2 regions of the Azotobacter chroococcum genome follow, and region 2 is predicted to be linked to the other one. Evidence: predicted binding sites of a transcription regulator. Region 2 holds the regulator's gene; the other holds the start of a gene.
The links. Region 2 encodes LexA, which represses DNA repair genes until DNA is damaged. Its sites were predicted from a motif close to CTGTNTNNNNANACAG; they were not measured.
Positions count from the first base shown of each region.

Region 1: recN (DNA repair protein RecN) is a predicted target of LexA. The motif match lies at 2,292-2,307, and genes of this name have one in related genera.

Region 1 is NZ_CP011835.1:854,311-857,714, forward strand. Features, by position in the region: gene ACG10_RS03930 (outer membrane protein assembly factor BamE) at 1-19, opposite strand, end outside; gene fur (ferric iron uptake transcriptional regulator) at 112-516, shown strand; gene recN (DNA repair protein RecN) at 594-2,267, opposite strand; gene grpE (nucleotide exchange factor GrpE) at 2,451-3,014, shown strand; gene dnaK (molecular chaperone DnaK) at 3,157-3,404, shown strand, end outside.
Region 2 is NZ_CP011835.1:1,286,841-1,290,244, forward strand. Features, by position in the region: gene topA (type I DNA topoisomerase) at 1-377, shown strand, start outside; gene ACG10_RS05950 (DUF6586 family protein) at 510-1,034, shown strand; gene ACG10_RS05955 (hypothetical protein) at 1,127-1,360, shown strand; gene sulA (SOS-induced cell division inhibitor SulA) at 1,418-1,897, opposite strand; gene lexA (transcriptional repressor LexA) at 1,906-2,514, opposite strand; gene ACG10_RS05970 (TetR/AcrR family transcriptional regulator) at 2,679-3,404, shown strand, end outside.

The DNA of each region.
Region 1 (3,404 bases), 430 kb from region 2:
TGAGCTTGGTGTTTTGCATTGCTGGGAGAGTTCCGCTATCTGCTGGGGCAACTAATCCCTGATAATACCTGCATTGAAGGAGGCTGCGAAGCAGCAGCACGAAAGCCGACCATGGTTGAAAATAACGAACTGCGTAAAGCCGGTCTGAAGGTTACCCTGCCGCGCGTCAAGATCCTGCAGATGCTCGACTCTGCCGGACACCGTCACATGAGCGCGGAGGATGTCTACAAGTCGCTGATGGAGGCCGGGGAGGACGTGGGGCTGGCGACGGTCTATCGGGTGCTGACCCAGTTCGAGGCGGCTGGGCTGGTGGTCCGACACAACTTCGATGGCGGACATGCGGTGTTCGAGCTGGCCGACAGTGGTCATCATGACCACATGGTCTGCGTGGACTCCGGCGAGGTGATCGAGTTCTACGATCCGGACATCGAGAAGCTGCAGCGCGAGATCGTCAAGCGGCACGGCTTCGAGCTGGTCGATCACAATCTGGTGCTCTACGTGCGCAAGAAGTCCTGAGGCTCGGGGCAAGTCATCGCGCAACACAGAGAAGGCGACCGAAAGGTCGCCTTCTTGGTTTTGGCCGACAGTGTCGCTCAGACCTGGACGCTGCCGATCATTCGGCGGGCGTGGGCCAGGGACTCCTCGGTCAGCTCGAGCCCGCCAAGCATGCGGGCGAGCTCCTCAATGCGCGGATCGCCTTCCAGGCGGGTGACTGCCGTGCGGGTTTCGTCGACTCCGCGCGCCTTGTGCACGAAGAGGTGGCGATGCCCTTGGGCGGCCACCTGGGGCAGGTGGGTGACGGTCAGCACCTGGCCGTGCCGGCCGAGCTGGCGCAGGAGCTGGCCGACCACTTCGGCGGTCGGGCCGCCGATGCCCACATCGACCTCGTCGAAGACCAGGGTCGGGGTGCGCGAAGTCTGTACGGTGATCACCTGGATCGCCAGGCTGATGCGCGACAGTTCGCCGCCCGAGGCCACCTTGGCCAGGGGCTTCAGCGGCTGGCCGGGGTTGGCGCTGACCAGAAACTCGAGCTGTTCGAGTCCCTGGGGATGAGGCTCGCTCGAGGCGGAGGGATGCAGTTCGATGGCGAAGCGCCCGCCGGGCATGCCGAGGCGCTGCATCTGCTGCTCCACGGCCATGCTCAGGCGCTCGGCGGCCTGGCGCCGCAGGCCGCCGAGCTCTTCGGCCTTTTCCTGGTAATGCCGTGCGTAGGCCGCCAGCTCCCGGTCGAGGCGCTCGAGCGTTTCGTCGTCCGCGCTCAGTCCGGTCAGCTCGTCCAGCAGCCGCTGTTGCAGGGGGATCAGCTCGTGCGGCTGGACCCGGTGCTTGCGCGCCAGGCTGTAGATGGCATCGAGACGTTCCTCGATACTCTGCTGGCGCTGCGGGTCGACATCGAAGTGGTCGAGAAAGCGGTTCAGTTCGCCGACGGCTTCCTCGACCTGGATCTGTGCGCTGGCCAGCAGGCCGATCGCCTCGCCGAGCGGGCCGGGCTGCGCCTGCAGGCTGGTCAGGCGCTGCAGGCTGGCGGTCAGGGCGGAAAGTACGTTGCCGGCATCGCTCTCGCTGCACAGGTCGATGACCTGGCGGCAGTTGCCGAGCAGGTGTTCGGCGTTGGCCAGGGCCTTGTGTTCCTCCTCCAGTTCCTCCAGTTCATGGTCGCCGAGGGCGAGATTCTCCAGCTCTTCCAGCTGGTAGCTGAGCAACTGCTGGCGGGCGCGCTGTTCGTCGCCGGCGCTGCAGCGCCTTTCCAGCTCCTGGCGGGTCTGCCGCCAGCGCTGTGCGGCCAGTCGCACCTGGCGGGCCAGGTCGCTGGCACCGGCATATTCGTCGAGCAGGCGTCGCTGGGTGTCGTTCTTCAGCAGGGACTGGTGTTCGTGCTGGCTGTGGACGTCGATCAGCAGTTCGCCGAGCGCCCGGAGATCGGCTTGGGGGCAGGGCGCACCGTTGATGTAGGCGCGCGAACGGCCTTCGGCGGTGATCACCCGGCGCAGGATGCACGGGCCCTCGCGTTCCAGGTCGCGCGCGGCGAGCCAGGCCTGTGCCTCGGGGATCGCCGTCAGGTCGAAACTGGCGAGGATGTCCGCCTTGTCCGCGCCCGGTCGCACGGCGCTGCTGTCGGCCCGGTCGCCCAGCGCCAGGCCGAGGGCGTCGAGCATGATCGACTTGCCGGCGCCGGTTTCGCCGGTGATGACGGTCATGCCCGCATCCAGCTCGAGGTCCAGGTGTTCGACGATGGCGTAATTGTGGATCGACAGGTGCGCCAGCATGGCGAGGCTCCCGGAATGCGTTTTCTGTGCGTATATACAGTAGCCGGTTTTGTGCCGACAACCTGCTGGCGTGCGAAATGCCGATGGGCTGCGCAGTTCCTCTTGAAGCGCTGAATTGCATCCCCATATAGGGCGGCAGAAACACGAGCCGCGCCCGTGGCCGCTTTTTGAAAGGAGAGATGCATGGCTGACGAACAGAACCTCGATAACCAGACGCCCGAGGCGACCCCGGCCGCCGAAGGTGCCCCTGCCGGCGAGGACCTGGTTGCTCGCGTGCAGGCGCTGGAGGAGCAGCTGGCTGCCGCCCAGGATCAGTCCCTGCGTGCCGCGGCGGAGTTGCAGAACGTGCGTCGGCGCGCCGAGCAGGATGTGGAGAAGGCGCACAAGTTCGCCCTCGAGCGCTTTGCCCAGGACCTGCTGGGAGTGGTCGACAGCCTCGAGCGGGGAATCGAGCTGTCCGATCCGGCCGACGAGTCGATCCGGCCGATGCGCGAAGGCATGGAGCTGACCCTGAAGATGTTCCATGACGTGCTCAAGCGTTACCAGCTCGAGCAGCTCGATCCCCATGGCGAGCCCTTCAATCCCGAGCACCACCAGGCGATGGCCATGGAGGAAAGCACCAGTGCCGAGCCGGGCAGCGTGCTCAAGGTGTTCCAGAAGGGCTATCTGCTCAGCGGCCGCCTGCTGCGTCCGGCGATGGTGGTGGTCAGCAAGGCGCCGACGCCCTCGAGCGACGGGCAGGCTTGAAATGGGGCGGCCCGCCCCCATCTGTAAGGGCATGCATTTATAGGCTTTCGCGCCTGGCCCTGCGAGGTCGGCGACAGGCCAGTGGAAGGGTTAGCGCAGGGGTTTTCAACGGCCTGCTGAATCAAAGTTTCGGAGAATGAATATGGGCAAAATCATCGGTATCGACCTGGGCACCACCAACTCCTGCGTATCCGTGCTGGAAAACGGCGTGGCCAAGGTCATCGAGAACGCGGAAGGTGCGCGCACCACGCCGTCGATCATCGCCTACAGCAACGACGGCGAAACCCTGGTCGGCCAGAGCGCCAAGCGCCAGGCGGTGACCAACCCGCAGAACACCCTCTATGCGGTCAAGCGCCTGATCGGTCGCCGCTTCGAAGAAGACGTGGTGCA
Region 2 (3,404 bases):
TGCTGAAGAGCGGCGAGCCGGCGCCGCCGAAGATGGATGCGGTGAAGATGCCGGAGCTGCGCTGCGAGAAGGTCGACGACGTCTATGTGCTGCGCGACGGCGCCTCCGGCCTGTTCCTCGCCGCCAGCCAGTTCCCGAAGAACCGCGAGACCCGCGCGCCGCTGGTCCTGGAGCTGCTCCCGCACCGGGACGAGATCGACCCGAAGTACCACTTCCTGCTGGATGCTCCGGCCAAGGACCCGGAAGGCCGCCCGGCGGTGATCCGCTACAGCCGCAAGAGCAAGGAGCAGTACGTGCAGAGCGAGGTCGAGGGCAAGCCCAGCGGCTGGCGCGCCTTCTACCAGGACGGCCGCTGGGTGGTCGAGGACAAGCGCTGATCCACGCCGTTCGCCGCGTTTTCCCGCCTGCAGGGCACCCGCCGTCGGAGACGAAGGGTGCCGTCCGTGCGGCGGGTCCATACTTGCACCCCGGCCCGGTATAGTGGCTGTCTCGAACCGGAGGGCGCCGTCATGGCCCACGAGCTGTATACCCGTACCAACCAGAAGCTCTATTTCGCCGGCCTGGCGCTGACCTCCCTGCGCCAGGCGGAGGAAGGCCGGGCGCTGAATGCCCAGGCGCAGGCCATGGCGGAGCGCGAGGCGGCGCTCTTCCACCTGCATGGCGCCCTGCTGGGGCTGTGCCATGAGATCGCCGGTTTCTATCGCCTGCCCGAGGCCGGAGCGCCGCAGGTCGGGCGCTTCCTGAATGCCGAGCTGTTGAGCGCGGCGCCCAGTCCGGAATTGGCGGAGCTGGTGGAGCTGGCCGGCCAGCCGGAAACCTGGCTGGCGCAGCTGCTGGCCGAATACGCCCGGCTGTTCCAGCCGCCGCAGGCAGCGAAGAAGGTCAAGGTCGATCCTCGGCTGCCGCTGATCGAGGCGGTCAGCCTGGACGAGGAGGAAGAGGCGCCGGCCTTGAGCGCCGCGCAGCTGGAGCAGTGGCGGCAGTCGCTCAAGGAACTGGCGCTGCGCTTTCGCGAGTCCCTGACCGAGTGCTGACCCGGCAGGGGAGGGGCGAGGCGGCCCATCCAGGGGTGCCCGGGGCCGACTGTTACATTACAATGTCCGGCCTTCCCCAAGAGCAGAACCCCATGCCTACGTCCTTTCTCGAAATTGTCGAACTGCCCGACGGGCGCATCGCCTTGCGTCGCGCCGATGACGAAGAGGAGCTGGTCATCCTCGACTTTTCCGAAAGCGCGAAGAGCTTTCTGCAGGGCCATCACATCGAGGTGGCCAAGGCCATGCTGAATGTGGGGGTGCAGATGGCCGGACGCCTGGCCGAGGGCGACTTCGAGAGCGATGAGCTGCCGCGGGTTCTGCACTGAATCCGGCTTCATCCGGGGAAATGGGCGACCATCTGGCCGGGTCCCGGGCTTGTTGCTTCAGCCCAGGCGGATGTTCAGGCTCTGTGCCTGGCCGGTCCGGGCAGCCTGGAGCAGGCGCTGCCGGGTCGACCGGTTCACCGGGCTCAGCCAGCTGACCACCGTGTGGCTGCGTCCCAGGCGCAAGGCTTCGCAGACCAGCTCGCTGGCCTCCTGTTCCCGCGCGGGTTGCAGCAGGAGAATCCGCTCGCGGTTCAGGCCGGCCTCGCGCAGCCAGCCGTGGCTCAGATTGGCGGGGGGCGCCACCAGGGTCAGCCAGCGCCCGTCATTCCCCTGACTCAGCTCGCGCAGCATGGGCGCGAGCAGGAACAGGCACTGGTCGGCACCACCACGCAGGCTGACTTCGCTGAAGGGCTCCGCTTCCCGGGCCGGGGGCGATCCGGGCATGTCCTTCGTGCAGCGGAACGGTGGCCGGGCCGGGGCCGCCTCGAACAGCATCAGCTGCGAGGGTTTCAGCGGCTGCGGGAGCGGGAGCTGCATGGTTCCTCCTAGCGGCGTATCACGCCGACACTCAATCCTTCGATGATCAGGTCCTGCTCGTTCAGATCGATCTCGAGCGGGGCGAATTCAGGGTTTTCGGCGATCAGCCAGACCTTGTCTCCTTCGCGCTTGAAGCGCTTGACCGTGACCTCGTCGTTGAGGCGCGCTACCACGATCTGGCCGTTGCGCGCCTCGCGACAGGTATGCACGGCCAGCAGGTCGCCATCGTAGATGCCGACATCCTTCATGCTCATGCCGCGCACCCTCAGCAGGTAATCGGCGCGGGGATGGAAGAAGTCGGGATTGATCCGGCAGGTTTCCTCGATGTGCTGTTGGGCGAGGATCGGTGCGCCGGCCGCGACCCGGCCGACGACGGGCAGGCTGCCCGGTTCGCTGTCGGCTTCGCCGCCAGGGATGCGGATGCCGCGGGAGGCGCCCGGAGTCATTTCGATCGCCCCCTTGCGCGCCATCGCCTTGAGATGCTCTTCCGCCGCATTGGGCGACTTGAAGCCGAGCTCGCGGGCGATCTCCGCCCGGGTCGGTGGATAGCCGTTCTCCTCCAGACAACGCTTGATGAAGGCGAGGATTTCGACTTGGCGAGGCGTCAGTTTGGACATGGAGGCTGCTCTGTCTTTTTATCCAGGTCCTGGGATTATATACAGTGCCGTTTCACTGGCAACCTCTCGATACGGCAACGTCGGCAATCCCTGCTCAGTCCGGCGTTCGAATTGAAATACAATGGCGGCTAAAAATGACAGGGTTGTCAACCGCCGGAGGAAGCATGCCCCACTCGGAAACTGTCGAGCGCATCCTGGATGCTGCGGAGCAGCTGTTTGCGGAACGGGGGTTCGCGGAAACCTCGCTGCGGCTGATCACCAGCAAGGCCGATGTCAATCTGGCGGCGGTGAACTATCACTTTGGCTCGAAGAATGCGCTCATCGAGGCGGTCTTTTCCCGGGTCCTCGGCCCTTTCTGTGCCTGTCTGGAGCGCGAGCTGGACCGCCGTCAGGCCGCTCCGGAGCCCTGCCTGAGCCTCGAGGAGCTGCTGGAGATCACCATCACGCAGGTGCAGTCGGCGCGCCCGCGCAGCGGCAGCGACCTGGCCATCTTCATGCGTCTGCTCGGCCTAGCCCTGAGCCAGGGGCAGGGACACCTGCGGCGCTACCTCGAGGACACCTACGGCAAGCTCTTCCGGCGCTACCTGCTGCTGCTGCAGGTGGCGGTGCCGCGGATTCCGCCGCTGGAGCTGTTCTGGCGCACCCACTTCATGCTCGGCGCGGCGACCTTCAGCCTGTCCGGGATGGATACGCTGCGGGCCTTCGCCGAGGAGCGCTTCGGGGTGCAGACCTCCAGCGAGCAGGCATTGCGTCTGCTGGTGCCCTTTCTCGCCGCCGGCATGCGCGCGCAGAGCGTCCTGCATGATCCGCAGCTGGCCAGTGCCCAGCCCAGGCCGCGTGGCAAGGCGGCGCTGCCTGCCAGGAGTGTGGCCCGCCCCGCTCCGAGCGAT